3 regions of the Arthrobacter sp. 2762 genome follow, and region 1 is predicted to be linked to each of the others. Evidence: riboswitches for the same ligand, from Rfam matches in the RefSeq annotation. Region 1 holds a riboswitch; each other region holds the start of a gene.
What was found. Region 1 has a riboswitch for thiamine pyrophosphate ahead of ABIE18_RS18900 (ECF transporter S component). Riboswitches for the same ligand answer to the same signal wherever they lie in the genome.

Region 1 (10,387 bases):
GGATTGTGCCGTTCGGCGCTGCTGGAGGGCCGGAGCACCCACACTTTACCGACCAACTGCCGCTCTGGGCCTCAGGGGAGATGATCCCTGTGGTAACGGACTGGAGCCAGCTCAGTCACGACGCCCCCTAAGACTCACGAACCAAGCCCACCAGCCCAGCCCAGCCCAAAGGAAATCATGACCACCAGCACCCAGGACTTCGCTGTCCGGACCACGAACTACACCGAAGAGCTCGACGGATGGGGCGTACTGCGGACCGTCCCTTTGGTTCCCGCCGAAGATCTTGATCTCATTCATGGTTGGGTCAGCCAACCTCGTGCCAGGTTCTGGGGCATGCTGGACCATTCGCGCGAGGACGTTCTGGAGATCTACGAGTTCCTTGACTCCTTGGACACGCACCACGCCTTCTTGGTGGTGGTCGACGCCGAGCCGCTCGCGCTCTTCCAGACCTACGAACCGCTGCACGATCCCGTCGGCGAGGCTTACCCGGCGCGGGAGGAGGACATCGGGATGCATTTGCTGCTGGCCCCTGCCACGCGTCCGATTCCGAACTTCACACCACGGCTCGTCACGTCCCTCATCCGATACATGTTTTCCCTGCCCGGCAAGGACCGGATCATTGTTGAGCCGGACGCCCGCAACGCCAAGGCACTTCGCCGCCTCGAGACCACGTGCTTCGAGCTTGGCCCCATCATCCAGCTGGCTGAAAAGGAAGCCCAGTTGGGGTTCATCACCCGGGCAAGGTTCGAGAAGATCCAACAGAAGAGTTAACGCCAGACGAAACTCCACGTTCCAGCGCCGCCGGCCGTCAGTACCGCAGCGGCAGCGATGACGAGGCCGCCCAGGAGCACCCAGACGTCCAGGAGGGAGTAGGTGGATTCACGGGCCCACGTTCTCTGCCCGCCGCCGAAACCACGTGCCTCCATGGTGATGGCCAACCGGGAAGCCCGCCGGACTGCCTGGACCAGCAGTCCGAAGCTCTGTCCAAGCGTTGCCTTCAGCCGTTGCAGCGGGCTGCCCTGCGAACCCACCCCGCGGGCGCGCCTGGCCATGCCGATGGTCTGCCATTCCTCAGCCATCAATCCCACCAGGCGCATCGCGGCCAGCGATCCAAGGACAAAGCGGTGTGGCAGCCTTGCCTTCTGTGCCAGCGCATCAGCCAGGTCGGTTGGATCTGTGCAGGTCATCAAGAGGATTGCCGGCAGGGCTATCGCCAGGCCGCGCAGCATGAATCCCAGCCCCAGCTGAAGGGAACCTTCGCTGATGGACCAGAGTCCGACGTCGAGCAGTACGGCCCCGCTGTCAGCCGCCACGATTGCGGTGCTCCAGCCACCAATCGCTGCAGCGATGATGAGCGGCCAGGCCCGCTGCCATAGAAGCCCCAGCGTGAGGCCAGCCAGCGGGAACAGGGCCAGCTCGGCGACGAGCGCCGTTGAAGCGGATACCCAGTCGATAGACAACGCAAGCACCAGTGAAATGAGGAACACGGATACGAACTTAACCAAGGGGTTGGCCCGCGTGAGGAGGGCGTGGTTGCCGCGCAGGTTCAGGGCGTCCCTCATGCGGCACCGGCTTCCTGGCGGGCTGCTTCGCTGTGCGGGTCCGGAACTTGCGGCGTCGCCGGATCCAGCCGGAGCTCCGTGCCGCCAAGGACCGCACTGAATTCTTCGTCGTGCGTCACGGACACAACGGCCGTTCCGGCGTCCAGCAGTTCCGAGAGGAACGATGCCAACTCTGCCCAGGTGTTGGCGTCCTGGCCGAACGTGGGCTCGTCAAGCACCAGCACCTTAGGGTGGGCCGCCAGGACCGTGGCCACGGACAACCTGCGCTTCTCGCCACCGGACAATGTGTAAGGGTTCGCGTCCACCAAATGCGTGAGCCGCAAACGCTCCACCAATTCATCCACGCGTTCTTCACCGTGTCCCAGATGCTTCGGCCCGAACATCAGCTCGTCCAGGACCTTGCCCGTCACGAACTGGTGCTCCGGTTCCTGGAACACGGTGCCAATGCGCGAAATCAGCTGATCCGCCTTCCACTTGAACGGGTCGATTCCAGCTCCCTCGGAAAGCTCGACGGCGGCACTCACCTTGCCGTCCACGGGCGCCAGAAGGCCGGCCAACGTGAGCGCAAAAGTAGATTTGCCGGCACCGTTCGGACCCGTGATGGTGAGTGCCTGGCCAGCCCGTACTTGTGCACTGATACCCGATTGCACGGGGACGGGTGGGATGGTTTTGAAGCGGCGACGGCGCGACTTCTCACGGGAGACAGCCAGATCCTGTGCCACCAGGAGGAGTTGGGCGGTGGATTCATGGCCGCCCATTTCCTGACTTGTGCTCCTGCGGGCGCGAGTAACCGGAACGTACCCCGGCACCCACACTCCCGCTGCCATCAGCATGGTGCGGGCCTCTGTGAGCACCTGATCCGGGGGGCCGTCCAGGAGCACACCGCCCCCAGCCGAGGGTGGCTGGAGGACCACGATCCTGTCCACCAGGTCCTTCCACACGGACACACGGTGTTCCACGACAACCAAAGTGGCACCGGTCTTGTCCAGGCAGCGCTGAACGGCGTCTCGAACCTCAAGCACGCCCACCGGATCGAGGTTGGCCGTAGGTTCGTCAAGAAGGATCAGCCCGGGCCGCATCGCCAGGATGCCAGCCAACACGAGGCGCTGCTTCTGCCCGCCGGAGAGTGCCGCCGTTGGGTGATCCAGTGCCAAACCGCCGCCTGCAGCGGTGCGCAACCCAACGTCGTCGAGCGCTTCATGGACGCGGGCCCAAATTTCATCCCGGGGAACGGCAAGGTTTTCGGCGCCAAACGCGACGTCGTCACCCACCCGTGAGAGCACCACCTGGGTTTCCGGATCCTGCTGCATCAGACCTGCACGGCCGCGCTGTTCGCGGGGAGCGAGGCCGTCGATCAACAGCGAGCCGGTCTCGTCCGAATCGTCTTCCTCGTCACCCAGCACACCGGCGAGGGCATGGAGCAGTGTCGACTTCCCTGCGCCCGATGGACCCAGCAAGAGCACACGCTCGCCGGGCCCGATCCGGAGGTCGAGGTCCTGTATGGCGGGTGTGGAACGCCCGGCATGCCGCCATCCCCACCCTTGGGCGGTGATGGCGGCAGGCCGCACCTGGCCGCTGCTTTGCGTGGCAGGCATTAGTTGAAGACGGGCTCCGAAGCAGCCTTGCGCGACGCGAAGGAGCTGAGGACGCCGGTCTTGGCCAGCCCGCGGGTGGCAACCCAGGACAGCGCGCCGGCGATGATCGCACCGGAGAGCGTGGTGAAGGCGATGTAGGCCAGCTTGTCGATTGCTTCGTAGGCGATGTTCCAGCCCCAAGGCAGGAAGGAATCGTTGAGACCGCAGAAGAGGCCGGAGCCCGCGCCTGCGAGGAGTGCAGTGGAAAGGTTGAATTTCTTGTACCGGAACGCAGCGAAGACGAGTTCCGCGCCCAGTCCTTGGAGGATGCCGGAGATGAGGACGGTTGTGCCGTACTGGGAACCCATGATGAGTTCACCGGTGGCGGCGACGGCTTCGCAGAACAGGGCTGCGCCCGGCTTGCGGATGATGAGCATGCCCAGGACGGCGGGGATCATCCAGCCACCGGCAATCAAACCGGTGAGCGGCGGATACGTGGCGTTCATGGGGATGGATACGATTGCGGCGCCCTGGGACCAGGCCCAGAAGATCACGCCGCCGGCGATGGCAATCAAAGCTGCCACCACGATGTCTACAACACGCCAGTTATAACTGGTCTTCTTCACGCTTGCCGTGGTCATTTTTCTGCCTCCTGAGGTACAGGAGGGGAAAGTGCTCCCCGGAAACCCCCGGTCGGCCTGCGCCGCCCGGATCCGGACACTCTGAGAAGCTCGACTCCCTTGCGCCGGTACTAACCGGATCAGGTTCGAGGGTCTGCGGCTGTCCGCACTCTCAGCGCCCTCGCGTCTCCTGCATCTCTGCAAGGTCCGACGGCGGCGCTCCCCTGTCGTTATTAATCTGCCCTTATGGGCGTGGTTCAGTTTACACCTGTGGGTGTTCGTGCGCGCTGGGGTTGGTCACAAAGCGGTTGGCTCCCCTTTTCCTGCGTTGCGGGGGCGCTTGGCGCCCCATTCTCTCGTCTTAGCACGCACACCAGGCCCCACAACCAGACCTGAGACAATGATCCAGCAGAATCGACGCGGCAAAGGGGTATTTCATGACGGACCTTCCCACTACGGACATCCCCGTTCCCCAACCCCGCCTTGCCGCGAGCGTCATCCTGCTCCGCGACACCCCGGGCGGGCTCGAAGCCTTCGTGCAGCACAGGGTTGCCACCATGGACTTCGCCGCCGGCATGGTGGTCTTTCCGGGAGGCCGGGTTGATGCCGCAGACCAGGACGGATGGGATTACCCGGCTGAGCTGCTGGAACAGCACGCTGCAGACTGGCATCTGAGTTCCATCGCCGTCGATCCTCAACAGGCCCCGGCAAAGTCAGGCATGGTGCTCACCGCTGCCCTGCGGGAGGTTTGGGAGGAGGCCGGACTTCGCCTTGATGCCTCAGACCTTCGCCCCTGGGCCAACTGGGTCACGCCGACGGACATGCCCAAGCGCTTCGACACGTACTTCTATGTTGCCAAGCCGGATCCGGAAGCAGCACCCCAGCACCAAACCACAGAAGCGTGGCAATCACTCTGGATGCCGGTGGACGGGATCCTGGCGGCCGAGGCGGCCGGTAAATTACAGCTGATGCCACCCACGTATTACCTGCTCAAGGAAATTGCCGGTCTCGGAACAGTAGATGCCGTCTGGGAAGCCGATCACAATGTTGTCCCTGTCCTTGCACCACGCGGCTCCATGGCAGTTTTCCTCAAAGAACGGGAAAACCGCCGCTAGTCCCAAGCCACCTGGATGTGAGGCTAGGCTGGGGGCATGAACCTCTTTTTCAAGCTGCTGGGTGCCGGAGTAAGCCTTGCAGCCGGATTCGTCGGCACCAAGTTGGTCAACAAGGGCTGGGAAAAGGCCACGGGCAACAAGCCGCCCACAGGCCACGACGATATGGAAACGAGCCTCCGCTCAGCCTTGTCGTTCGCGCTGATTTCGGCCTTCGTCAGCACGCTCATCCAGGTTTTCGCGAGCCGTGGCACCCAACGTGCCATCGCCCGCTTCGCCAAAACGCAGGACATCGTCTAGGCCGCGCATAGGCATTCCAACGTGGGGTCACTTAGGCTCCCTCACCGCCGTCGGGAGGGCGCCTAAGTGACCCCGCGTTGTTCTAAGCGTCCGGGGTGGAACCGTCGCCGGCCGCCCTTTGGACAACCGCTTCAAGCTCATCCTTGGTGAGCAGTTCGCGGTGCCCATGCTTGGTTCGGTAAGCGGAGCGGCCCACCATGTGGGCGGAGACCGGTGCGGTGAGTAGCTGGAAAATCCAGGCCACCACAAGAACCGGCCAAACCCACCATGTGCGCATTTGCAGACCCATGGCCGCAAGCATGAGGAAAAGACCCAGGACCTGCGGCTTGGTTGCCGCGTGCATGCGGCTCATGAGATCGGGGAACCGCAAAAGGCCAATCGCGGCGCCGAGCGACATCAGGGCACCCACCACAAGGAACACGGCCGTCACTGCATCAATCACGGCATCCACGCCGGTAGCTTCAGGACTCATTGCTGTGATCCCTCCGATCGGCTACAAATCGGGCAAATGTTACGGAGCCTACGAAGCCGATCACCGCGAGAGCCACGAGTAACACCAGGTTGTTCAGGTGCCGGTTCATCGCCATATCGATCGCAAGCGCGGCGCCGAGAATGGCCAGCAGGACATCCGATGCCAAAACGCGGTCCAACAAAGAGGGGCCGATCGCGATGCGGATGATCGCTCCCACCGCAGCCAAGCTCAGAATGACAGCTGTCACCAGCAGAACGAGTTCTTTCACAGTGCTGCCCCTTCCAGACCCGGGCTTGGTTCATCCTGGAGTGCGTCGAGTTCCTCGCGCGTTCCCATGATCCGGATCAGCGTGGCCTCGATGTTCTGAACTTCCTGACGGATCTTGGCAATTCCGGCTTCCTCATAAATATTGAGCGCGTGCAGATAAAGCGTGGACGTCGAGCGGTCCACTTCCACCACCAGCGAGCCCGGGATCAGGGAGATTACGTGCCCGGTTGCCGTCACTATGAGGTCCGAATGGCTGCGCAACGGAACAGCGACGACGGCGCTACGCACCTTTGGCCCCTTCACTACGGCCAGGTAGAGGACCAGGAAGCTCGCTGCCGCCACTTTGCCCAGGAATACCAGGGCGAAGGAAATGGCGCGGAGAACATTGAACCTGCCGCTAAGCTCCACCGGCGGAAGGTAGAAGAACTTGGCCACGAGCACAGCGATGAGTGCACCGAACAGCAGGTTGCCCGGGCTGAAGTCCCGCCACAGGGCGCCCCAGACGATGACCAGCCATACCAACAGCGGCAGTTCAGTGCGGAAGGAGATTGGTTTTCGGCTCATTTGGCAGCCCCTGACTGACCCACTGCTGGCACCTGTGCAGAGTCCCCCAGGACTGAATGGATGTAGGCAGTACGGTCCAACATGATTTCCGCCGAGCCGTCGGCGAGGTGGAAGAGTGGGCCCGCAAAGACTGTGAGCGCAACACCGAAGGCCACAAGGCCCGCGGTGGAGCCCACCATTGTCCGGGGAAGTACCCCCACGTTGCCTGGGGCCTGAAGCACCGGATCCGGGTACTCGGCGTCCTCGGGCTTGCGCCAAAATGCCCTGTTCCAAACACGGGCAATTGCCAACAAGGTCAGGAGGCTGGTGACGACGCCGCCCACTACCAAAACGATGGCCAGCGGCGTACCCAGTTGCACGCCCGCTTGGAGGAGCCCGAGCTTGCCCAGGAAACCCGAGAATGGCGGGATGCCCGCAAGGTTCATCGCCGGGACGAAGAACAACAGGGCAAGGAGTGGTGAGAGCTTGGCCAGGCCACCCAAGCGGTCAATGGACGACGAACCGCCCCGCCGCTCAATCAGGCCGGTGACCAGGAACAGGCTGGTCTGCACGGTGATGTGGTGCGCCACATAGAACACCGCCGCGCCAAGGCCCGTGACAGACGACATTGCCAAGCCGAACACCATGTAGCCGATGTGGCTGACCAGGGTGAAGGACAAGAGACGTTTGATGTCGCTCTGCGCCAAGGCACCCAGGATGCCCACCACCATGGTCAGCAGAGCCACCACCATCAAGGGCACGTTGAGGGTGTCGCCGGGGAAGAGGAGTGTCTCGGTGCGGACCATGGCGTAAACACCCACCTTGGTCAGCAAACCGGCAAACACTGCTGTGACCGGAGCCGGAGCGGTTGGATAGGAGTCGGGAAGCCAGAACGACAGCGGGAATACGGCCGCCTTGATTCCGAACGCCACCAGCAGCATCACGTGAAGCAGATTCTGGGTTCCTTGATCCAGCTCGGCCAGCTTGATGGCGAGGTCCGCCATGGTGATGGTCCCCGTAGCTCCGTAAATCATGGCGATGGCGATAAGGAACAGGACCGACGACACCACGGACACCACCACATACGTGACGCCGGCACGGATGCGGGGCCCCGTCCCGCCAAGGGTCATCAGCACGTAGCTTGCCGTCAGCAGGATTTCGAAACCCACGTAGAGGTTGAAAAGGTCACCAGTCAGGAAGGCATTGGATACGCCCGCCACCAGGATCAGATAGGTGGGGTGGAAGATCGAGACGGGCGCTTCCTGGTCGCCGTCAGCCATGCCTTGGCCGGTGGCGTAGATCAGGACGGCGAGGCTTACCACGGTGGAAACCACCAGCATGAGCGAGGAGAACTGATCAACCACCAACACCACGCCCCACGGCGGCAGCCAACCACCCAGCGTGACGGATGTGGTGCCTCCCTCCCACACGGACGCCAGGAGCAGGCATTCGAGCAGGAGTGTCGCGCTGAGGATCACGATGCTGACTACCCGCTGCGCAGCCGTATGCCGGATCAGCACGAACGCCAGGGCTGCGCCGAGGATCGGTAGGAGGACAGCCAGTGGCGACAGGTTTGCGAGATTCACGCGCTGCCTCCTTCCTTGGTTCTTACCGTGTTGGGCTTTTCGGTCGCGTCCGGCTGGGCACGGTCTTCGGGGCTGGCCGGAGTGATCGCAAACTCCGATGTTTCCAGCGGGACAATGGCGTCGTCTTCCGCGTCGAAGCTCGGAGTCCGGGCTACGCGGCGGTCTTCGATGTCATCCTGGATCTCGTCCTGCCGTGCCAGGGCCCAGGTCCGGTAGATGATGCCGAGCATGAAGGCGGTGACGGCGAATGAAATGACGATGGATGTGAGGATCAACGCCTGTGGCAGGGGGTCGTTGTACTCACTGGAGGCTGTTTCCTTGTCGAACAGAGGAGCCAGGCCGGCGTACCCTCCCGTACTGAGGATCAGCAGGTTGGTCGCGTTGGCAAGCAGCATCAAGCCAAGCAGGACGCGCGTCAGGCTCCGCTCCAAAATCAGGTAGATGCCGCAGGCATACAGCACACCCATGACGATCAGGAGGGTCAGGTTGATGCTCATGGGTTGCCCTTCCCGGAAGCGGCAGTCTCAGCGGGCGCAGACTCGACGACTCTGGTCTTTCCGGCCTTCGCCCCCTTCTCTTCAAAATGTTCGTCGATCTCGGCGCCCAGGCTTCGTAGAACGTCGAGCGCCAAGCCCACCACCACGATGTAGACGCCGATGTCGAAGATCGTGGACGTGACGAACTTGACGTCACCGAACACAGGCAGCCAAAACTCGATGATCGCGCTCTGGAACACCTGTCCGCCCAGGAGGAGAGGCACGAAACCGGACACTGCCGCCGTCGCAAGTCCCGTCCCCAACAGCGTTCCGGCACTCACCGTCGCCGCCTCGCTTAACTCGAAGCGTCCACCGGCGAGGTATCGGATGGTGAGGGCGAGGCCTGCGGTCAAGCCGCCTGCGAAGCCGCCCCCGGGCAGGTTGTGGCCCGCAAGAAGAAGATAGATGGAAAAGACGATCATCGAGTGGAAAATCAGCCTGGTGACCACTTCGAAGATGATGGACCTCCGCTCAGGGGCCAGCGTCCTGCCTGCAACGAGCCAGGCATCCCGGGTCACGTCCGTGAACTTCCTCGCCACGGCCAGCCGGGCACCGTCGCGGGAGTCACGGTCGACGCCGGTGCGCCGCCCCACGCTGCCTTCCGGCACTGCCTCTGAGGTTTTGATGCGATCGCCGCGGCTGCGCACGAAGATCAGGCTTGCAACGCCGGTAGCGGCCACGGCCAGGACCGAAATCTCGCCGAAGGTGTCCCATGCGCGGATGTCCACGAGGGTCACGTTGACCACGTTCAGGCCACCGCCGCCTTCGTAGGCCAGGCGTGGGAATTCAAGGGAGACAGGCGTGGCCACACGGGCACCCATGGCGTAGATGGCAACAAAGATCATGGTGATGCCGAAGGCGGCACCTACGATCACGCGGATCACCCGGAGGCGGCCACCCGTTCGGTCCCGTAGTTCGGCGGGTAGGCTGCGCATTGCCAAGACGAAGGCCACCAGCACGATGGTCTCCACCAGCATCTGGGTCAGTGCGAGATCAGGCGCACCTTGCAGGGCAAACATGAGCGCGATGCCGTAACCAGTAACAGACACCATGAGCACCGCCAGGAAGCGCTTGTTGGCGCGGACAGCAGCCAGCGCTCCCACCACGATGCCCACTCCCGCGATCAACTGCAACGGAGAGTTCGGATCGATGAAATAGACGCCGCCCGGCAAGGGTTTGTTGTTCAGGAGCAGAGCGGCGAGCGGCACTGCGAAGGCAACCGTGAGGATGACCGTCAGATAGAAATACAGCGAACCACGCTGGGTGCGGCCCGTGACCCACACTGCGACGTCGTCCAAACCGCCAATCGTGTGTTGGTAGGCGCGGTCGCCATCCACCCAATCGGGAACCAGGCTTTGCACGCGTGAAACAACGTTGCGGCCGTAGAACATTGCGGCACCGGCTACGAAGGTGATCGCGGTGAGGCCCAAGGCGGGAGTGAGCCCATGCCACAAAGCCAGATGTCCGGCGTCGGCGGCTTCCTCTCCGCCTACAAACAGCGCTGCGTAAGGCTGGATCCAGCTATCCACGGGCGCGGGCCACAGCCCGTAAACAATGGTGAGGAAACTCAGGAGCGCGGGCGCGGCAAGGAAGGCGGGCTTGATGGCCTTGAACGGCGTACGCTCAATACCCGGCTTCGTGGCAAAGGCACCCCACATGAAGCGGGCGCTGTATGCGAAGGTGAGGATGGAACCGATCACGAGACCGACGAGGATCCAGATGCCCCAGGCAGGTGCGTCATAACCATTTCCATAGTGCACGAAGGCTTCAAAGACGGACTCCTTGGCCACGAAACCCGCCAGCGGCGGCACCCCC
Region 2 (10,387 bases), on a different contig from region 1:
TTTGAGTACCTCCAGCTTCTCAAGGACCAATGCCCCGGAAGCCAGCCAGCCGATGACGCCGGTGATCAGCAGGAGCCAAGCAAATGGCTTGTCCTGCAGGGCCCTAGGCAGATAGTCGGGCCGGGCCGCGCGCTGCAATCCTGGCTCCGTGGTCTTCCCACCCGCAGGGGTGGAGGCTTGATTGGCCAGGTTTCCCCTGGCGGTGCTTGGCATCGCGGACGCAATCCTTTTCGACAATGACCCGGCCAGTCCGGGAACGGCTCTTGTGAGGATTGTAACGCCGGAGGCTGGACGTAGTCCCCAGCCTGTGCAGGCGCTTTCTCCACCGTGCGACACAGTCTCCTACGCTTCGAATGTGCAGGGGTGTGAGAGAATGAACATGGCCGGAAGCCGATCCACATTCGGAATCCGGTCCGGTGACTTGTTCCCAAGACCGCCAGCATGAGCAGGGCCTGCCTGGATCACGTGATCCTCGGCATGCCCGCCATGACAATGGACGGCACCTGGTTGTGGCAGCAGAACAACGGGTTTCAGAGCAAAGCCACCGGCCTTCCAGGGCTGCCGCACCCCAATGATGGTGCGAACCGGAAGGAATACTACCGACTTCTGTCAACGCCTGAGGGTTTTGACAAATAATTGCCCCACTGGGCGCCGGATGTGGCGGCGTCGCTGGGGCAGGAGTGTTGCCACATATGGATAATGACCAGGTTGTAGCCGTTAATGACGAGGCAGCTGCCGCGGAAACTGCGGAAGCGCCCAAGAAGACCACCCGGACACGGCGCAAGGCTGCGCCCAAAGCGGTCGAAACACCCGCCGTTGAAGAAGCAGCCGGCGAAGCCACCGGTACCGAACCGACCGAAGCAGCTGTCAAGGCGCCGGCGCGCCGTAGCCGCGCGCGCAAGACAACAGTGCCGGCCGAGCCCCTCCCGGGTTTTGATGATCAGGCCGGAGTAGCGTCCCAGCCGGAAACCGATGCCGAACCTGCCCCTGAAAAGCCGGTCCGCCGTCGTCGGACTACCAAGCCCAAGGACGTCGAGGCAACGGCCGCTGAGACGCCTGCAGCCGTTGCTGAAACCACTGAAGAAATCACGACGCCGGACGCCGTGTCCCAGCCTGCGACGGCCACCCCGGGCGCCGTTCCTGCAGAGACGGACGTTTCTGTGGAAAGCGTTTCTGTAGAGGGCACTTCTGCAGAAGGCACCGTCCCCGCCGAGGAAGAAGCTGAAGCACCCGAGGAGTCCGCCCCCGGTTCAACGTCGTTGTTCCTGGAGCCGGTGTCCATTACGTCCATGATCTTCCAGGCCCCTGACCTCAGCACGGTGGCACGTCCGGCCGTCGAGGAAAAGGCCGAAGAGGCTGAAGAAGAAACTCCGGAAACCGGGTCAACTGACGAGCTGGAGGATTCCAGCAGCCGTCGTCGTCGCCGGAGCCGCGGCCGCCGTGGCCGCCGCGGCACAGAACGGGATGAGACCGAGTCCGAAGACGGTGCAGAGAGTGAGGATGACGAAGATGCTCCGGCAGCGGAAGCGCTCGAAGAGGGCGTCACGTCGCGTCGTCGTCGGCGTCGTCGCCGAGGTGACCAGGATCTCGAACTGACGGGCGGCTCTGACGATGACCCGCCCAACACGGTGACCCGTGTCCGCGCGCCCCGCCCGATCACTGAGACGGCCCCGTCAAACCGGGTTACCAGCGTTAAGGGTTCCACCAGGCTTGAGGCCAAGAAGCAGCGCCGCCGCGAGTCCCGGGAGACCGGACGCCGCCGCCAGGTGATTACAGAGGCTGAGTTCCTTGCCCGCCGCGAGTCCGTGGATCGCCAGATGATCGTCCGCCAGCGCGACGACAGAATCCAGATCGCGGTCCTTGAAGATGGCGTATTGGCCGAGCACTTTGTGTCCAAGACCCAGCAGGACTCCCTCATTGGCAACGTGTACCTGGGCAAGGTCCAGAATGTTCTGCCTTCCATGGAGGCTGCTTTTGTTGACATCGGACGGGGCCGCAATGCGGTGTTGTATGCCGGTGAAGTGAATTGGGACGCAGTGAACCTTGAGGGCCAGCCGCGCCGGATCGAGAATGCGTTGAAGTCCGGTGATTCCGTCCTGGTGCAGGTTACCAAGGACCCTGTTGGCCATAAGGGCGCCCGCCTCACCAGCCAGATTTCCTTGCCGGGCCGCTACCTTGTGTACGTGCCGGGCGGTTCGATGACCGGTATCTCGCGCAAACTGCCCGACGTCGAACGCAACCGCCTCAAGCGCATCCTCAAGGACCGCTTGCCGGAGAACGCCGGCGTCATTGTGCGCACGGCCGCTGAAGGTGCGTCCGAGGAAGAGCTGACGCACGACATCAACCGTTTGCGCGCGCAGTGGGAAGGCATTGAAGGGCAGGCGTCCTCCACCAAGGTGCTGGCTCCGGAACTGCTCTATGGCGAACCCGACCTCACCATCAAGGTTGTCCGGGACGTCTTCAACGAAGATTTCTCCAAGCTGATCGTTTCCGGCGACGACGCCTGGGACACCATCGAGGCTTACGTCACCTACGTTGCTCCCGATTTGGTAGGCCGCCTTGAGAAGTGGACCAAGGACCAGGACATTTTTGCTGCCTGGCGGATCGACGAACAGATCCACAAGGCACTGGAACGCAAGGTTTTCCTGCCGTCCGGCGGTTCCCTTGTCATCGACCGCACCGAAGCCATGACCGTGGTGGATGTTAACACGGGTAAGTTCACCGGCAGCGGCGGAAACCTGGAAGAAACAGTCACCAAGAACAACCTCGAAGCGGCCGAGGAAGTGGTTCGCCAGCTGCGCCTGCGTGATATCGGTGGCATCATCGTCATCGACTTCATTGACATGGTCCTCGAATCGAACCGTGACCTGGTGCTCCGCCGTTTGGTGGAATGCCTGGGCCGTGACCGCACCAAGCACCAAGTGGCCGAAGTGACGTCGCTGGGCCTGGTGCAGATGACGCGCAAGCGCATGGGCACAGGCCTGCTTGAGGTGTTTGGTGAGCAGTGCGAGCACTGTGCCGGGCGTGGTGTCGTCACCCATGATGAGCCCGTGGAACACCGACGCGCCAACGTTGTGGCTGCCGAGCACCACCGTCCGCACGCCGAACCCCAACAGCCTGCTGCACGCACTGATCGCAAGCGTCGCCGCGGGAAAGGCGGGGGACCGGCAACGGCCGAAGTGCCCCCTGCTGTCCACAGCACCGCCGCCGCCCCCGTGGCTCCGGCGGCCACGGAGTCCGTGGACCCTGTCCGCCAGGCGAAGGCTGAGGCGACCAGGGCAGCTCTTGCCACCATCGCCGCCGCAGCGCATGCTGCCCACCTGCACGACGACGAGGTTCACCGTGCGGAGGAGCTGGCCCGCGCAGCAGGCCAGCAGGGTCACACCGATGAATCCGCCCCTGAAGCTGCAACCGGCGATGCCGGGGTACCGGCTGCACTTGATGCCGCCAGTCACGAAGCAGCGGTTCGGGAAGCACGGTCCACCCCTGTTCTGCGCTTCGGTGGCGAAGAAGTGGCTCTTCCGTTTGTGGAACACCACGAGGAACCACCTGCCGGCAAGCCGGCCATGAGCTTGGACCTGCTGGCTGAGGCGTTCTCGCACCTCGGTGCCGCACCGGCTGCGGAGGAAGAGGCCACGGATACCGTTTCCGAACCTGCGACTGCCTCCGCCGTTTCCGCGGCCAGTGCTTCTGCTGTCATTACAGATGAGCACGATCATTCGTCGCGTTCGCGTGGCCGTCGCGGCCGAAGGAACCGCAGCGCCAGCAGGGCGCAGGGTGCGGCAAACGAAACCAGCGTGGAACATCACGACGTAACTGCTGCCGCCGCAGGTGGATCGGCCCATGAAGCCAAGGCGCCGGCAGCGGAAGAGCCTGCCACAAAGAAGGCAGCGGACGAGCCCATCATCCTTGGGGTCGGAGTTCCTGCTTCCGAGTTGTAAGCACGGCAAAAGCAGTGACAGTCGTTAAGTAGTGAGACAGTCCCGAATCAGTGAGACAGTCCCGCAGCATCCGTTTACGGCGGATGTTGCGGGACTTTTTTGTTGCTGCCAGTCACATCCATTCCCCGAGGCCGTCCGGTTCCCGGACCGACGGGGTTCCGGGCTACGCTTGGAAACTGACACGGGGTGCCGGGCACTGGGCCTGGCTGAGATCCAGACCCGTTGAACCTGTCCGGTTAGCACCGGCGAAGGGATGTCCACCATGGCTTCATCGTCGAATTCCGCTGTCTACCCTGTCTACCCCGCTGGTATCGGAGCAGTCCCAGCCCGGCCGCATCCGCGGGTGCTCAGCATTGCCGGCTCGGATCCTTCTGGCGGCGCCGGAATCCAGGCAGACCTGAAGAGCATCGCAGCGCACGGCGGCTATGGCATGGCTGCCATCACGGCTTTGACGGCCCAGAACACCCTGGGCGTCAGCGCAGTCCATGTTCCGCCTGTGGAGTTCCTGCGTCAGCAACTGGACGCGATCAGCAGCGATATTGACATTGATGCGGTCAAGATCGGGATGTTGGGTGACGCGGCCGTCATCGACGAAGTCCGTAACTGGCTCGAGGAGGTGCGTCCCGCCGTCGTGGTCCTTGACCCGGTGATGGTGGCCACCAGTGGCGACCGTCTTCTGCGTGAGAGCGCCGAAGCATCTTTGCGCAGCCTCTTGCCGTTGGCGGATCTCATCACCCCAAACCTTCCCGAACTGGCGATGTTGTTGGGTGAGCCCGAAGCCCCGGATTGGGCCACGGCGCTTGACCAAGGCAAGCGACTGGCTGCTGAGTGTGGAACGACGGTTTTGGTGAAGGGCGGCCATTTGGCAGGAAACGACTGTCCGGATGCGCTGGTCAATACGAGTGGCTTGCTGCGGCAGGACGTCATCGAGGTGCCTGGGCCCCGAGTGGATACCAGGAACAGCCACGGAACGGGGTGCTCACTCTCCTCGGCATTGGCCACGGTCCAAGCCCGCAGGGACGATTGGGAGGCATCACTCCGCGAGGTCAAGCCGTGGCTGCTGCAGGCCCTCGCGGCGGCCGACCGGCTCGAGGTAGGCAAGGGCAGCGGGCCGGTCCACCACTTCCAGCACATGGAGCCAGCGCTGTATCCTGCAGGGAAGTCCGGCGACTTTGCCGCGCGGCTGTGGGCCGAAGCTGCACCGGAATTGGACGCAATTTACGGCCTCGGCTTCATCCAAGGCCTGCAGTCCGGGCGCCTCCCGGAGCCCCAGTTCAACTATTACCTCGCCCAGGATGCCATCTACCTGAACGGCTACTCCCGGGTTTTGGCGCGCGCAGGTGCACTTGCCCCCACTGAAGAAGAGCAGCTCTTCTGGGCAAAGTCATCGCAACTCTGCCTTGAAGTGGAGTCCGAGCTCCACCGGGACTGGCTGAGCACGCGTCCGGCTTCGACAGAGACCGGACCCGTGACAAGGTCGTACGTGGACCATCTGCTGGCGACGTCGGCTTCGGGCAGTTACGCCGTTTTGCTGGCGGCAATCCTGCCCTGCTACTGGCTGTACGCGGAGGTAGGGCAGCAACTTCACGGGGCGTATGTCCAAGCAGGGGCTCCCAGCGACCACCCTTACGCCGCATGGTTGAAGACGTACGCGGACGAGGAGTTTGCTGCCGCAACCCGGAAGGCGATCGACATTACCGATGCTGCGGCAGTTGGCGCCTCTGTGCAGGAACGCAAGGCCATGGTTGAGGCCTTCGCCCAGTCCTGCCGCTACGAAACTGCGTTCTTTGATGCCCCCAGGCTCTTCGCCTGAGCAGGGTTTCCGAGGTTGCCGCGTGGAACAAATCCACAAAGCTCCAGCGCGTCGCGGGCCAAACCGCAGTATCCCGGCGCAAATCCTGTAGGCTGTATGGGCACGGTGCCGGGAGAGTCCGTTACAACTGGTGACGCAAGTCACCCGATAGCCTCCGGACCCGGCCTCATTTGCAGCTGAAGGTCAAACTAGCGTAATCTTGATCTTCGGTGCTTACGCCAACACTTGGGTTATGCCCCTTGGAATTGTTCATGGGATGACTCGCGGGCTTCGATCTGAAGTCCACGGCGTTGAGGCACAGCGCGAACCAAGCCTGATTCCGGTTCAAGGTTCCGCACGCAAATTTAGTAAGAAACGTCGAGAGAAGTGAGTACCCAAGTGGTGTACGCGATTGTCCGCGCAGGCGGCCGCCAAGAAAAAGTTTCCGTTGGAGACTACGTAACGCTTAACCGCGTCCCCGGTGGAGCCGGCAGCACGCTTGAGCTGCCCGCCTTGCTCCTGGTTGACGGCGACAAGGTCACGTCCGCTGCCGCGGACCTGGCCAAGGTCACGGTCACGGCTGAGATCCTTGAGGACCTTCGCGGTCCCAAGATCGTCATCCAGAAGTTCAAGAACAAGACCGGCTACAAGAAGCGCCAGGGTCACCGTCAGGAACTGACCAAGATCAAGATCACGAGCATCAAGTAACTTTCGTTACTCTGTTCAGATTTTCAGTTTCCCCAGAAATTTAGAGGCAGGCATTTCACATGGCACACAAAAAAGGCGCGAGCTCCACTCGCAACGGTCGTGACTCCAACGCACAGCGCCTCGGCGTCAAGCGTTTCGGTGGCCAGGTAGTTTCCGCAGGCGAGATCATCGTTCGCCAGCGTGGAACCCACTTCCACCCCGGTGCAGGCGTCGGCCGCGGTGGCGACGACACCCTGTTCGCACTCGAGGCCGGTGCGGTTGAGTTTGGTACTCGCCGCGGCCGTCGCGTAGTGAACATCGTTGCTGCTGCAGCTGCAGAGTAACAACAAGTTCTGAACCGGTGGAGCGGGCCAAACGGCCCGCTCCACCGTTCTTTTAACCGCATTACAATCGATTAGGGCGCTTATGGCGCTCTGGTTTTTGCAACAGCGCTGGCAACAGCAAGAGGAGATTCACGTGGCGAGCTTTGTAGACCGGGTAGTCCTGCACGTATCCGGCGGAACCGGCGGCCACGGCTGTGTCTCTGTCAAGCGGGAAAAGTTCAAGCCACTCGGCGGACCTGATGGTGGCAATGGTGGCAATGGTGGAGACGTCATCCTTCGGGTGTCCGCGCAGACCACCACCCTGCTGGATTATCACCACGCCCCCCACCGCCACGCCACCAACGGTGGCCCTGGCATGGGCGATTGGCGCGGCGGCAAGAACGGCGAGACCTTGATCCTTCCCGTGCCGGACGGCACCGTGGTAAAGACCAAGGACGGCGAAGTCCTGGCTGACCTGGTTGGCGAGGGCACGGAGTATGTTGCGGCTGCAGGAGGCCAGGGAGGCCTCGGAAACGCCTCACTTTCCTCCCAGAAGCGCCGTGCGCCCGGCTTTGCGCTGCTTGGCATCGAAGGCGAATCCAGCGACATCGTCCTGGAGCTGAAGTCCATCGCCGATATTGCCTTGGTCGGATTCCCGTCCGCAGGAAAATCCAGCCTCATTGCAGCGATGTCAGCTGCCCGGCCCAAGATCGCCGATTACCCCTTCACCACCCTCATTCCCAACCTTGGTGTCGTCCAGGCCGGCGACATCCGTTTCACCATCGCCGATGTGCCCGGACTGATCGAAGGGGCCAGCGAGGGCAAGGGCCTTGGCCACAACTTCCTGCGCCACGTCGAGCGCTGCGCGGCCCTGGTTCACGTCCTGGACTGCGGAACCCTGGAATCGGACCGTGATCCCCTCTCCGACCTGGCCATCATCGAGGCGGAACTCGAGAAGTACGCCGTTGACATGAGCTACGCCGGCGTCGACGGCGAGGTTGTGCCCTTGAACGAACGTCCCAAGCTTGTTGTCCTGAACAAGGTGGACCTTCCTGACGGCAAGGACATGGCTGAGTTCGTTCGTCCGGAACTCGAAGCACGCGGCTACCGGGTCTTCGAAGTCTCGGCAACCAGCCATGAAGGCCTGCGCCAGCTTGGCTTCGCCATGGCGGAGATCGTCAAGGCCGCACGGGACGCGGTTGAGACTGCGCCTCCCAAGGTTGCCCCGCCTATCCTTCGTCCGCGCGCCGTCAACGAGAGCGGATTCCGGATCCGCCGCGAGGAGAAGAACCTCGAACCGTTGTTCCGCGTCCTTGGCGAGAAGCCTGTGCGCTGGGTCAAGCAGACCGACTTCACCAACGAGGAAGCCATTGGCTACCTGGCTGATCGCCTGGCCAAGCTTGGCGTCGAGACTGAGCTCTTCAAGGTTGGTGCCAAGCCTGGCGATACCGTGGTCATCGGTGAGGACGATGGCGTGGTCTTCGACTGGGAGCCCACCATGATGGCCGGTGCCGAACTGCTGGCAACTCCCCGCGGTACCGACATCCGCGTTGCGGACATCGGCGACCGTCCCACGCGTTCACAGAAGCGCGATGAACAGCTTGAGCGCCGCGAAGCCAAGGCTGCTGCCCGTGCCGAACTGGAAGCCGAGCGCAAGGCGGGCATCTGGACTGAGTCCGTCAGCCGCCGTCGTGCCCAGCCTGTGACGGAAGGCAACCTGGATACCGGTGATGACGACTAGGACCGTCGAAATTCCGAACGAAGAGGTTCTTGAGCGCCAAGCCCTGGCCACTGCCAAGAGGATTGTGGTCAAAGTTGGCTCGTCCTCGCTGACCAGTATCAAGGGTGGCATCTCCGAGAAATCGCTGACGTCGCTGGTTAATGCGCTGGCGGACAAGCGAAACGCAGGCGCTGAAATCATCCTCGTTTCTTCCGGTGCTATTGCAGCTGGCCTTGCTCCGCTGGGGCTGGCCAAGCGCCCGAAGGATCTTGCGACGCAGCAGGCTGCGGCAAGCGTGGGGCAGGGCCTGTTGATGGCGCGCTATACGCAAGCTTTCAGCGCGCATGGCGTCACGGTCAGCCAGGTCCTGCTGACGGCTGACGACCTCATGCGCAGGACGCAGCACACCAACGCGTTCCGGGCCCTGGACCGCTTGCTGAATCTTGGTGTCGTTCCCGTCGTCAATGAGAACGACACCGTCGCTACCCACGAGATCCGCTTTGGCGACAACGACCGCCTCGCGGCTTTGGTGGCCCACCTGGTCCGTGCCGACGCGCTCGTGTTGCTCTCCGACGTCGATGCCCTCTACGACGGTCCGCCCTCCCATGGCGCCAAGCGGATCGCCTTGGTTCGCGGTCCGCAGGACCTCGAAGACGTGACCATTGGCAAGGCGGGCAAAGCAGGTGTGGGCACCGGCGGCATGATGACCAAAGTGGAGGCTGCGTCCATCGCCGCGGGCTCGGGCATCCACGCCTTGGTGACGTCCACGGCGAACGCCGCAGCAGCCCTTGCGGGGGAGGACGTGGGAACGTGGTTCGCCGTGAACGGCAATCGCAAGCCCGTGCGCCTGTTGTGGTTGGCGCATCTGGCAACGGTTCACGGGCGCCTGATGCTCGACGACGGCGCGGTGAAAGCCGTGCGCGACCGGCACAGGTCACTCCTTCCTGCAGGAATATCGAACGTCTCTGGAGACTTCGAGGCCGGTGACCCCGTGGAAATGGTGGCCTTGGACGGGACCGTTGTGGCGCGTGGCCTGGTGAACTATTCCTCGGAAGAGCTTCCCCGCATGCTTGGCCGCACCACACAGGAGCTCGGGCAGGCGATGGGCCGGGGTTACGACCGCGAAGTTGTTCATGTTGACGACCTCGTACTCCTTCAGGCCGTCCGCTCATCTAAACTTGGAACATGACTGAAGCGCTGACCCCTGACGCCCCTGTGATTTCCGACGTTTCCGGTGCCGCCGGCCAGACGCCGGAGAGCCCTGTGGCAGGCGGCGTTCCCTTGTCACCGGAAGACGTCCAAACCGCGGTACACGCCATTGCAGACCGTTCCCGCAAGGCTGCCCGACGCATGGGACAGGCCAACCGGGCCTGGAAGGACCGCGCCCTGCGTGCCATCGGGACCGCCCTTCAGGAGCGCCGGAAGCACGTGCTGGAAGCAAACGCGAAGGACGTCGCCGCAGGCCGTGCCAATGGTACGTCTGCCGCACTCCTGGACAGGCTGACACTGACGCCTGCCCGCATTGATGGCTTGGTTGCGGCTTTGGAGAATCTGGCTGGCCTGCCGGATCCCGTGGGTAACGTAGTCCGCGGCCAGACCCTTCCCAACGGCTTGCGCTTGCGCCAGGTCAATGTCCCCATGGGTGTTGTTGCCGCTATTTATGAAGCGCGCCCCAATGTCACAGTGGATATTGCCGGTCTGGCGCTCAAGAGCGGTAACGCCGTCATCCTGCGTGGCGGATCGGCAGCTGCGAACACCAACGAGGCCTTGGTGCAGATTCTTCGGGAAGCTCTGGATTCGGTAGGCCTGCCTGCCGATGCCGTTCAGACCGTGGACCAGTACGGCCGGGAGGGCGCCAACGTGCTCATGCGTGCCCGTGGCCGCGTTGACGTCCTGATTCCCCGCGGAGGACGGGACCTTATCC
Region 3 (10,387 bases), on a different contig from region 1:
GCGGCGACGTCGTCAAGAACGTTCCCGTCACCTTCGCTTTCATACGTCAGCAGCTCGGCGAGTGCCCTCACCATCGCTTCCGGAACGCCAAGGAGTGCGTCGCTGGTGACGTCCACCAGCGCCAGCTCGTAGTCTGCACCGGCAGCGTGGACGGCTTTGCCGGCAAGGTCCCCCAGTTGCTCGACCTCAAAGTCGGTGATGCCATCAATCCTGACGGCGGGGCCGGTAACGTCGGCGCCCCGATCCAAGGCAGCCGCCCTCTTGAGTGCTTCATCGTGGGTGGCTACAAAAATTTCGGCAAAGCCCATGGAGAGTACTCTCATTCCTTCGTGCTGACGGGGCGGCGGCAAGGGCCCAAGGGGCAAATACCGTCAATGCCCAGCCTAGTGCAGTCCCGACCCCTGCATTCGGAAGCCAGTGCGACGGCGCTTCCCGCCAGGGCGCTTAGCGCACTGCCACGCGCAGCTTGTTGCGCCAGGGGTCTTCGAACTGCAGTTCCAGGCCCGTATGGTGGTTCGCCACGGACGCAACTTTCAGCCGGTCAGCCAGTGCGGCGACGTCATCGGCAGATGGAACCTCGATCAGGACTTCGCCCAGGCCCAGGGTATCCCGGCGAGGCCCGGCCCCGCGGCTGTTCCACACGTTCATCGCCATATGGTGGTGGTAGCCGCCCGCGGAAACAAACAACGCCTGCCCATGCCAGCCCGCTGTCCTCTCAAAACCCAGCGTGTCCACATAAAAATCCTGGGCGGTCTGCACGTCACCTACTTGGAGGTGCACGTGCCCGACGCCGGCAGCGGCTTCCCGCTGGCCAGTCACGGCAGCCTCACTCAAGTGTTGCTGGAGGAAGCGCTGGGGCGGCAAAGCAACGTTGTCCATAACCACATTCTTGCCATCCCACTGCCAGACATCGCGCGGCTTGTCGTAATAGAGCTCAATCCCATTGCCTTCGGGATCAGTGAAATAGAACGCTTCACTCACCAGATGGTCGGCACTGCCCACAAATGCGCGTGGTTCATATTCGGCGGCCGTGGCGATCGTGGCCGCAAGGGACGGCTGGTCCTGGAAAAGGATGGCCGTATGGAAAAGTCCCGCTTCGCCGCGACCCGGAATCTGCAGGCCGGCGGCGGGTGCGAGGTGAACCACCGGCTTCCCCAGCCGCCCCAAGTAAAGTCCGCCGTCCTGCTCGGCAACAACCTCAAGGCCCAGAGCCCTTAGGTAGTAGTCACTCATGAGCTTCATGTCGCCAACCTTGAGCATGACGGTGCCCATGGTGAGTTCGGCAGGAAGGAGGTCCTGGCTTGATGCTGTGGTCATGTGAAGCTCCCGGTTCATAGGTGGCCGCCCTTCGGCACGTTCTACCTATCTAAATTACTTGAAGCTTCAATTTATTCCTAGCGGACTACGTTTCCTCGCAGGACAACATGGTTCAGGCTCCCGACGGTACGGATCCTCTGGCGAGGATCCTCACGGCAGACCACGACGTCGGCACTGGCACCTTCGCTGATTCCTTCGGCTCCCAGCCACTTTCGGGCCCGCCAGCAGGCGGCGTCGAGGACGGCGGCAGGCGGCAGGCCGGCGTCGTGCAGTTCCTGCATCTCATCCGCTATCCGGCCGTGCTTGATCACGCTGCCGGCATCCGTTCCCGCAAAGATCGTCACGCCGGCTTCAAAAGCCTCCAACACCCGCTCACGGCGTCGCTCCCAAAGACGCGTCATATGGTCGGCGTACCCAGGAAACTTCGGGGCAGCCTGGGCGGCGATATCCGGAAAAGTCGCGATGTTTACCAACGTAGGAACAATCGGGACGGACTGCTCAACGAGACGGGGAATGTGCCGCGGCAAGAGGCCGGTGGCGTGTTCAATGCAATCAATTCCGGCGTCGAGCATGTCGTCGATGGTGTCTTCAGCGAAGCAGTGGGCCGTCACCCGGGCCCCTTCGTCATGGGCGGCCGCTATGGCATCCCGGACCACGTCCGCGGGAAAGGAAGCTGCAAGGTCACCGGCGTCGCGGTCGATCCAGTCTCCGACGATCTTGACCCAACCGTCCCCGTCCCGGGCTTCCTTGCGGACCGTCTCCACCAGTTCGTCCGGCTCCACTTCGTGGCCTAAGCCACGCAGGTAACGCCGGCTCCGGGCGATGTGGCGGCCTGCCCTGATGAGTCGGGGCAGGTCTCGGCGCTGCTGCACCCACCGCGTGTCGCTGGGCGACCCAGCATCGCGGATCAGCAACGTACCGGCCTGAAGGTCCGCTTGCGCCTGGGCAAGAGTCGTCTGCTCATCAACCGCCCCGCCAACGCCAAGTCCAATATGGCAATGGGCGTCAACAAAACCGGGAAGGACCCATCCATCCAGCACGGAATCGGGTGGCGTCACGGGACGTTCGAACGTCAGTTTGCCATCGACGGACCACAGCCCGTGCCGTTGGTCGTCTCCTGCCACAAGCACAGGACCAGTGAATTCGATGATGTTGGCCATGGCAAAAGCCTAGTGCGCACCGTGGTTCAGGCTCGACGTGTTCGGATATGACTGGGGCTCAGGCCGCGGGCTGTGGTAGCTTCGTCTACGACCACACGGGGGCCCCTGCAGGGGCTGAGATCGGACTGAGGCAGTCTGCGACCGTTGAACCTGTCCGGGTAATGCCGGCGAAGGAAGTGAGTAATCCTTTGAGCACCACCGAAACACAGCACAGCCCTGCCCAAAGCCAGGCCAATACCAGCGAAAATACGGCGGGAAGCGTCACACAGTCGCTGAAATCCCATTCGCTGGCGTGGCTGGAAGACCCCGCGAACGGCATCCGGGTCCCCGTCACGGAGATCGCTCTTGAACCGTCCCCCAACGGCGAAGCAAACGCTCCACTGCAGGTGTACCGAACCGCGGGGCCGGGCAGCGATCCCGTAGTGGGCCTGGAGCCCTTCCGGGCCGCTTGGATTGAGGGCCGCGGCGACACGGAAGCGTACTCCGGCCGCGAACGGAACCTGCTCGACGACGGCAAGTCGGCCGTCCGCCGCGGAGCAGCGTCAGCAGAGTGGAAGGGCGCGCAGCCGGTGCCCCGCCGCGCCGTCGAGGGCAAGACCGTCACCCAGATGCACTACGCCAGGCAGGGCGTCATCACGCCTGAAATGCAGTTCGTGGCGTTGCGTGAGAACTGCGATGTTGAACTCGTCAGGAGTGAAGTCGCCGCAGGCCGGGCAATCATTCCCAACAACATCAACCACCCGGAATCCGAGCCGATGATCATCGGCAAGGCATTCCTGGTCAAGATCAATGCCAACATCGGCAACTCCGCCGTCACGAGCTCCATTGCCGAAGAAGTAGACAAGCTGCAGTGGGCGACGCAATGGGGTGCCGACACCGTTATGGACCTGTCCACCGGAGATGACATCCACACCACCCGTGAGTGGATCATCCGCAACTCCCCCGTCCCCATCGGAACTGTCCCGATCTACCAGGCCCTTGAAAAGGTCAACGGCGAAGCCAACAAACTCACGTGGGAGATCTTCCGCGACACCGTCATCGAGCAGTGCGAGCAGGGTGTTGACTACATGACCATCCATGCAGGCGTGCTGCTTCGTTACGTGCCGCTGACAGCCAACCGCGTCACCGGCATCGTTTCCCGTGGCGGCTCGATCATGGCTGGTTGGTGCCTGGCGCACCACCAGGAAAACTTCCTCTACACGCACTTCGATGAGCTGTGCGAAATTTTCGCCAAGTACGATGTCGCGTTCTCCCTGGGCGACGGGCTGCGCCCGGGCGCCACGGCAGATGCCAACGACGCTGCCCAGTTCGCCGAGCTGGACACCCTCGCCGAACTGACGCAGCGGGCCTGGGAGTTCGACGTCCAGGTGATGGTCGAAGGACCCGGCCACGTGCCGTTCCACCTGGTCCGGGAGAACGTAGAGCGCCAACAGGAACTCTGCAAGGGCGCACCGTTCTACACACTGGGTCCCCTGGTCACTGATGTTGCCCCCGGCTACGACCACATCACTTCAGCCATCGGCGCCACGGAGATCGCCCGCTACGGCACCGCCATGCTCTGCTACGTGACGCCGAAGGAGCACCTCGGGCTGCCGAACAAAGACGACGTCAAGACCGGCGTCATCACGTACAAGATCGCGGCGCACGCCGCTGACCTCGCCAAGGGCCACCCTGGCGCGAACGAACGCGACGATGCCCTGTCCAAGGCCCGCTTCGAATTCCGTTGGCGCGACCAGTTCGCACTTTCCCTGGACCCTGTCACGGCAGAGGCATTCCACGACGAAACACTTCCAGCGGAACCGGCGAAGACAGCCCACTTCTGCTCGATGTGCGGACCCAAATTCTGTTCCATGCGCATCAGCCAGGACATCCGCGACGAATACGGATCAGCGGAGTCGCAGGCAGCCATTGCGGAAATGTACAGCGGGATGCGGGAGAAGAGCGAAGAGTTCCTGGCATCAGGCGGCAAGGTCTACCTCCCGGAGCTGCAGGTTCCCTCTACCCAGGCGCCCTCCACCCAAGCGGCGGGCGCGTCAGGAAACCTTAACTGACCTCGTCCGGACGACGTCAGCTACAAAAGAGCGAATAATCCGGTCTCCATCCCCCGAGTCCTGAGGCCGGTGCCCTCCCGCTGCTATGCGTCGGAGGGCGCCGGTTTCCTCCAGGTACCTGGCAATTTCTTCATACAATGGCTCCCACCCGCCCGTAAGGACAAGGGTCGGTACGCCAGGGACGATGTGCAAGGGCGCCTCCCAAGGGGGCGCCTGGAGCCGAAGGCGACGTGCGGAACGGCGCGCTTCCGGACTGTCCAGCCCGCCCGCTTCGGCTGAAAACGCGCGCCTGAAGTACTCACGTTCGTAGTCGGCGTCGTTGACTTGGTTCCGCACGTCAAACAGCGGCTCCATCAGCGAACGATGGAATGCCGTAGCGGGCAGCTCGGCCGTCAAGGATAAACAGGCCGGCTCAACGAGTGTCAGGGAGTGCACCAGGTCCGGCCGTTCAACCGCTGCGAGCATTGCAGAGATTGCGCCCTGCTCATGAGCCACGATATGGCCGCCACCTGAATCCGCCAGCGAAGACAGGACGATGCCGATGTCAGCAGCGACATCGGATTCCAAGGGTTCGGCCACGGGATCAAAGCCGTGCCGGCGGAGGAAAAGCGCGTCATAGGACAGGGCCATGCCGTGCTGCTTGGGCCATGCCGATGCGCCAAAGCTCCCCAGTCCGTGGACGAAGACTACGCGCTGCTTGTGCATGGATTCACCCTAGTCCAGAGCCCTGACATCCCCGCCAAAAGAGCAGTTGGCGCCGTTATGGGCTTTCACAACGGCGTCAACTGTCATTTTGGCTGGGATGGAAAATCGGGTTACTTACCCAGGAATTTCTCGAAGCCCTTGGGGAGGTTCAGCGTGGACGGATCGAAGTCCGCAGCGCCCTGGCCGAATGCTGCTCCCGTAGGCGCTGCCGAAGCCGCGTTGGCCCGCTTGGCCTCGGCGTCGCGCAGTTCCTGGGCTGCCTTTGCGGGGTTACCGGAGCGCGCCTTCTTCTTGGGAGCGTTCTTGCCACCCTTGCGGCCGCCGCCGGGACCACCCATTCCAGGCATGCCCGGCATGCCACCCTGGGCCATCTTCTTCATCATTTTCTGGGCCTGGGCGAAGCGCTCCAGAAGGCCGTTGACCTCCGAGACGTGCACACCTGAACCCTTTGCGATGCGGGCACGGCGAGAGCCGTTGATGATTTTGGGAGCAACGCGCTCGTGCGGCGTCATGGACCTGACGATTGCCTCAACACGATCAATTTCGCGTTCGTCGAAGTTCTCCAGTTGCTGGCGGATGTTTTGGGCACCCGGCATCATCATGAGCATCTTCTTCATGGAACCCATGTTGCGGATCTGCTGCATCTGGGCGAGGAAGTCATCCAGGGTGAAGTCTTCCTGGTCGGCGAACTTCTTCGCCATCCGGGCTGCTTCGTCCTTGTCCCAAGCCTTCTCAGCCTGTTCGATCAAGGTGAGGACGTCACCCATGTCCAGGATGCGCGAAGCCATACGGTCCGGGTGGAAGAGCTCGAAGTCGTCCAGTCCTTCACCGGTCGACGCGAACATGACCGGCTTACCCGTGACGGACGCAACCGAAAGTGCGGCACCACCGCGGGCATCGCCGTCGAGCTTGGACAGCACGATGCCGGTGAAGTTCACGCCTTCATCGAAGGCCATGGCCGTGTTAACGGCGTCCTGGCCGATCATGGAGTCAATCACGAAGAGGACTTCGTTCGGGATAATCGCTTGGCGGATCCGGCGTGCCTGGTCCATCATCTCGGCGTCCACGCCGAGGCGTCCGGCGGTGTCAACGATCACGACGTCGTGCAGCTTCTGGCGCGCTTCCGCCACACCGGCGCTGGCGACCGCCACCGGGTCACCGGCCGGGTGCTCCAACTCCGAGGTTGCTCCCGGGTGCGGCGCGAAGACAGGAACGCCTGCCCGCTGGCCTACAACCTGGAGCTGCGTCACGGCGTTGGGCCGCTGGAGGTCGCAAGCTACGAGGATGGGGCTGTGGCCTTGGGCCTTCAGCCACTTGGCGAGCTTGCCGGCAAGGGTGGTCTTACCGGCACCCTGAAGGCCGGCGAGCATGATGATGGTGGGGCCGGTCTTGGCCATGCGGATGCGCCGTGTTTCACCGCCGAGGATCTCCACGAGTTCCTCGTTGACAATCTTGACGATCTGCTGGCTCGGATTCAGCGCACCCGACACCTCAGCACCCAGAGCCCGCTCGCGAATGCGCGACGTGAATTCGCGGACCACCGAAACGGCAACATCCGCGTCCAACAGGGCACGGCGGATCTCCCGGACGGTGGCATCGACATCAGCCTCGGAGAGGCGGCCCTTGCCACGGAGGTTCTTGAAGGTTGCTGTCAACCGGTCAGAGAGTGAATTGAACACGCGCCGTGCACTTCTTTCGATGGTCTGCGATTGGCGGCCAATGCGGCACGCCAGAGTCTTGACTTATTCTTGCCCCAGCAAATTTGTCTCAACCCCAACAAATCTGCGTCAACCAAGGGACTCGACTATCTAGGGTACCAAGTCGCACCTGCAAGATGGCATGCTGGCACAGTGACCAGCAAAACAACTGTGAAAACGTTGCTCATCCTCGGCGCGTCCGGGGACCTTACAGGCAGGCTGCTCCTCCCGGGACTTGCGGGGCTCTTAGCCACGGGCCGGGTACCGGAATTGCGTTTGGCCGGTGCAGGATCTGACCCTTGGACACAGGAACAATGGCGTGAACGGGTCAATGGCACTTTCGCGGCCTCGTCCAAGGCCGCGGACGCCAGAGGTCGGCAGGCTTTGGACGCTGTTGCGGAATCCACCAAATACCACCAAGTGGACGTAACGGCCGACGGGCCGCTGGCAGACCTCCTGGCAGATCTGGAAGGGCCGATCGCCATCTTTTTCGCCCTGCCGCCCCATGTTAGCCAGAAGGCCTGTGAAATCCTTCGACGCGAGCAGTTGCCGCCCGGCACGCGGCTGGTGATGGAGAAACCCTTTGGTTCCAGCCTTGAATCTGCACGTGAGCTTAATGCGACACTGGCCACGCTGGTGCCTGAGGACCACATCCATCGCGTGGACCACTTCCTGGGCAAGGCCACTGTCCTGAATATCCTTGGCTTACGGTTCGCCAATCGGTTCCTTGAGCCTGTGTGGAACCGCGACCACATCGAAAAGGTGGAAATCGTCTTCGACGAGGACCTCGCTCTTGAAGGACGGGCCCGCTATTACGACAGCGCCGGCGCGTTGCGTGACATGATCCAAAGCCATCTCCTGCACATCATGGCTTTCCTGGCCATCGATGCCCCTGCCACGATCGAGGAACGCGACCTCCGCGACGCCGTAGCCACCGTGTTGCGTGCCAGCAGCGTCAAGGCGCCTTACCGGGACACGACGCGGCGCGCCCGCTATACAACAGGAACTCTCGGGGATCGGACCATACAGGACTACACCGCTGAGCAAGGAGTTGACCCGGACCGCAATACCGAGACTCTTGCCGAGGTTCGGGTGGACATTGATAACTGGCGGTGGGAGGGCGTTCCCTTCCTCCTGCGCTCCGGCAAAGCCCTGGGACGCCGGAGGAAGGAAGCCGTGATCACCTTCCGGCCAGTGCCGCACCTGCCCAACGGATTCTCCGGCGTGGACTCCCCCAACCAGCTGCGGATTGGATTCGGGCCGGACGTCCTCCAACTCGACATCGATGTGAACGGGCCGGGCGACATCTTCACCCTTGACCGCGCCAGTCTCATGGCAGAACTCAGCTCGGCCGGCATGCTGCCCTACGGTGAAGTGCTCGAAGGCGTTATAGCCGGCGACCCCCTGCTTTCCGTCCGGGGAGACACGGCTGAGGACTGCTGGCGGATCGTTGAGCCCGTCCTTCGGGCCTGGGAACGGGGTACCGTCCCCTTGGACGAGTACGACGCCGGTAGCGCCGGGCCGGCGGACTGGCCCACCGCCGTCGTGAAATAAGACAGCTGAGTCAAATAAGACGGCTGAACTGACACACCCGCACGCAGAAAGCGGGCCGGGTACCTTTGCTGGTACCCGGCCCGCTTTGCGTCAGGACTGTGATGTCAGGACTGTGCCGTCAGGACTTAGATGGCGGCAGCGCCGCGCTCCCCGGTCCTCACTCGAACTGCTTCGTAGACATCCACGGTCCAGACTTTGCCATCTCCGGCCCGGCCGGTATTCGAGCTTGCGATCAGGACATCAAGGATGTCATCTGCTTGCTCGTCCGTGGCAAGAACCTCAATGCGAATCTTTGGCAGCAGGTCCACGTTGTATTCGGCTCCGCGGTACACCTCGGTGTAGCCACGCTGCCGGCCGTAGCCGCTTGCTGCGCTGACCGTCAAGCCTTGGACGCCGTACGCTTCCAGGCCTTCCCGGACTGCTTCAAGCTTTTCCGGGCGGACAATCGCTGTGATGAGCTTCATGCCTGGACACTCTCCTTGCCTTCTGCGGGCGTCTTGGCTGCTGCGGACTCGGACTTTCCGATCATGGCCTCGTGCAGCGGCTGGAAGCTGCCACCGTGACCGTTGACACCGAACTCGTAGGCCGTCTCAGCGTGCAGGCTGAGGTCAACACCCACGTTCTCCTGCTCAGTGGAGACCCGGAAGCCCATGGTCTTGTGAATGGCGAAGGCGATGATGGCCGTCATGATTGCCGAGAAGGCAATTGCGACTCCTGCAGCTGCGAGCTGGGCCCACATCTGGGTCATGCCGCCACCGTAGAAGAGGCCGCCGGCGGTGACGCCTTCGCTTGGGGTGGCGATGAAGCCCAGTGCCACGGTGCCGATGATGCCCGACACGAGGTGGACGCCGACAACATCCAGGGAGTCATCGAAGCCCCAGCGGAACTTCAGGCCGACTGCCAGGGCTGAAGCGACACCGGCTACAACACCGAGTCCAAGGGCGCCCACTGGGCTGACATTGGCGCAAGCGGGAGTGATGGCAACCAGGCCTGCAACTACACCGGAAGCTGCACCCAATGAAGTCGGGTGCCCATCGCGGATGCGTTCGGTGACGAGCCAGGCGATCATGGCTGCAGCGGGGGCCGCCAGCGTGTTGATCCAGATGAGGCCGGCCTGTTCAGCAGTGGCTGCTGCACCGCCGTTGAAGCCGAACCAACCGAACCAGAGGATGGCTGCACCGAGCATGACGAACGGAATGTTGTGCGGGCGGTGGTTCGGGTCCTTGCCGAAGCCGCGGCGGTTACCAATGATCAGAACGAGGACCAGTGCTGCAACACCTGCGTTGATGTGCACCACGGTGCCGCCTGCGAAGTCAATGGCCGGGCCGAGGGCCTTGCCGATGGCTCCTTCAGGGCCGAACAAGCCGCCACCCCACACCATGTACGCCAGCGGCGCGTAGACCAGGGTGACCCACACTGGAACGAAGAGGCTCCAGGCGCCAAACTTGGCGCGGTCTGCGATGGCACCGCTGATAAGGGCTACCGTGATGATGGCGAAGGTGGCTGCATAGCCGACCTTGATCAAACCATCGGGAGTGCTGATGCCTTCAAGGCCGAAGGTGGCAAACGGATTGCCCACGATCTCCATGAAGCCTTCACCTGAGCTCATCGACGAACCCCACAGCACCCAGACAACACCCACGATACCGATGGAGATGAAGCTCATCATCATCATGTTCAATGCTGCCTTGGCGCGGGTCATGCCGCCGTAGAAGAATGCCAAACCGGGAGTCATGAACAGCACGAGTGCCGCCGCCACCATGACCCATACGTGACCTGCGGTAAGTTCCATGGTGCACGTTCCTCTCTTGCTAGATCTGCGGTTCAACCGCGGTCTGACGCCGTTTTGCGTCCTGCTTAAGATTTTTGTGCCGCCGTGTTTCGCCTGCGCAGGTTTTACATT

Region 2: it holds a riboswitch for thiamine pyrophosphate, as region 1 does, so the genes downstream of both, ABIE18_RS06905 (bifunctional hydroxymethylpyrimidine kinase/phosphomethylpyrimidine kinase) here and ABIE18_RS18900 (ECF transporter S component) in region 1, are expected to answer to the same signal.
Region 3: it holds a riboswitch for thiamine pyrophosphate, as region 1 does, so the genes downstream of both, thiC (phosphomethylpyrimidine synthase ThiC) here and ABIE18_RS18900 (ECF transporter S component) in region 1, are expected to answer to the same signal.

What each region holds. Positions count from the first base shown of each region.
Region 1 is NZ_JBEPSI010000011.1:63,894-74,280, forward strand. Features, by position in the region: gene ABIE18_RS18880 (penicillin acylase family protein) at 1-131, shown strand, start outside; gene ABIE18_RS18885 (GNAT family N-acetyltransferase) at 178-771, shown strand; gene ABIE18_RS18890 (energy-coupling factor transporter transmembrane component T family protein) at 768-1,562, opposite strand; gene ABIE18_RS18895 (ABC transporter ATP-binding protein) at 1,559-3,157, opposite strand; gene ABIE18_RS18900 (ECF transporter S component) at 3,157-3,777, opposite strand; TPP riboswitch at 3,856-3,992, opposite strand; gene ABIE18_RS18905 (NUDIX hydrolase) at 4,194-4,871, shown strand; gene ABIE18_RS18910 (DUF4235 domain-containing protein) at 4,908-5,168, shown strand; gene mnhG (monovalent cation/H(+) antiporter subunit G) at 5,251-5,640, opposite strand; gene ABIE18_RS18920 (MrpF/PhaF family protein) at 5,630-5,908, opposite strand; gene ABIE18_RS18925 (Na+/H+ antiporter subunit E) at 5,905-6,471, opposite strand; gene ABIE18_RS18930 (Na+/H+ antiporter subunit D) at 6,468-8,036, opposite strand; gene ABIE18_RS18935 (Na(+)/H(+) antiporter subunit C) at 8,033-8,533, opposite strand; gene ABIE18_RS18940 (Na+/H+ antiporter subunit A) at 8,530-10,387, opposite strand, start outside.
Region 2 is NZ_JBEPSI010000003.1:59,794-70,180, forward strand. Features, by position in the region: gene ABIE18_RS06890 (vitamin K epoxide reductase family protein) at 1-213, opposite strand, end outside; gene ABIE18_RS06895 (hypothetical protein) at 442-636, shown strand; gene ABIE18_RS06900 (Rne/Rng family ribonuclease) at 693-3,941, shown strand; TPP riboswitch at 4,114-4,212, shown strand; gene ABIE18_RS06905 (bifunctional hydroxymethylpyrimidine kinase/phosphomethylpyrimidine kinase) at 4,204-5,754, shown strand; gene rplU (50S ribosomal protein L21) at 6,133-6,441, shown strand; gene rpmA (50S ribosomal protein L27) at 6,501-6,764, shown strand; gene obgE (GTPase ObgE) at 6,898-8,484, shown strand; gene proB (glutamate 5-kinase) at 8,474-9,652, shown strand; gene ABIE18_RS06930 (glutamate-5-semialdehyde dehydrogenase) at 9,649-10,387, shown strand, end outside.
Region 3 is NZ_JBEPSI010000004.1:382,715-393,101, reverse strand. Features, by position in the region: gene ABIE18_RS10330 (hypothetical protein) at 1-308, opposite strand, end outside; gene ABIE18_RS10325 (VOC family protein) at 445-1,317, opposite strand; gene ABIE18_RS10320 (amidohydrolase family protein) at 1,395-2,477, opposite strand; TPP riboswitch at 2,563-2,670, shown strand; gene thiC (phosphomethylpyrimidine synthase ThiC) at 2,666-4,528, shown strand; gene ABIE18_RS10310 (alpha/beta fold hydrolase) at 4,511-5,233, opposite strand; gene ffh (signal recognition particle protein) at 5,344-6,912, opposite strand; gene ABIE18_RS10300 (glucose-6-phosphate dehydrogenase) at 7,084-8,484, shown strand; gene ABIE18_RS10295 (P-II family nitrogen regulator) at 8,610-8,948, opposite strand; gene ABIE18_RS10290 (ammonium transporter) at 8,945-10,276, opposite strand.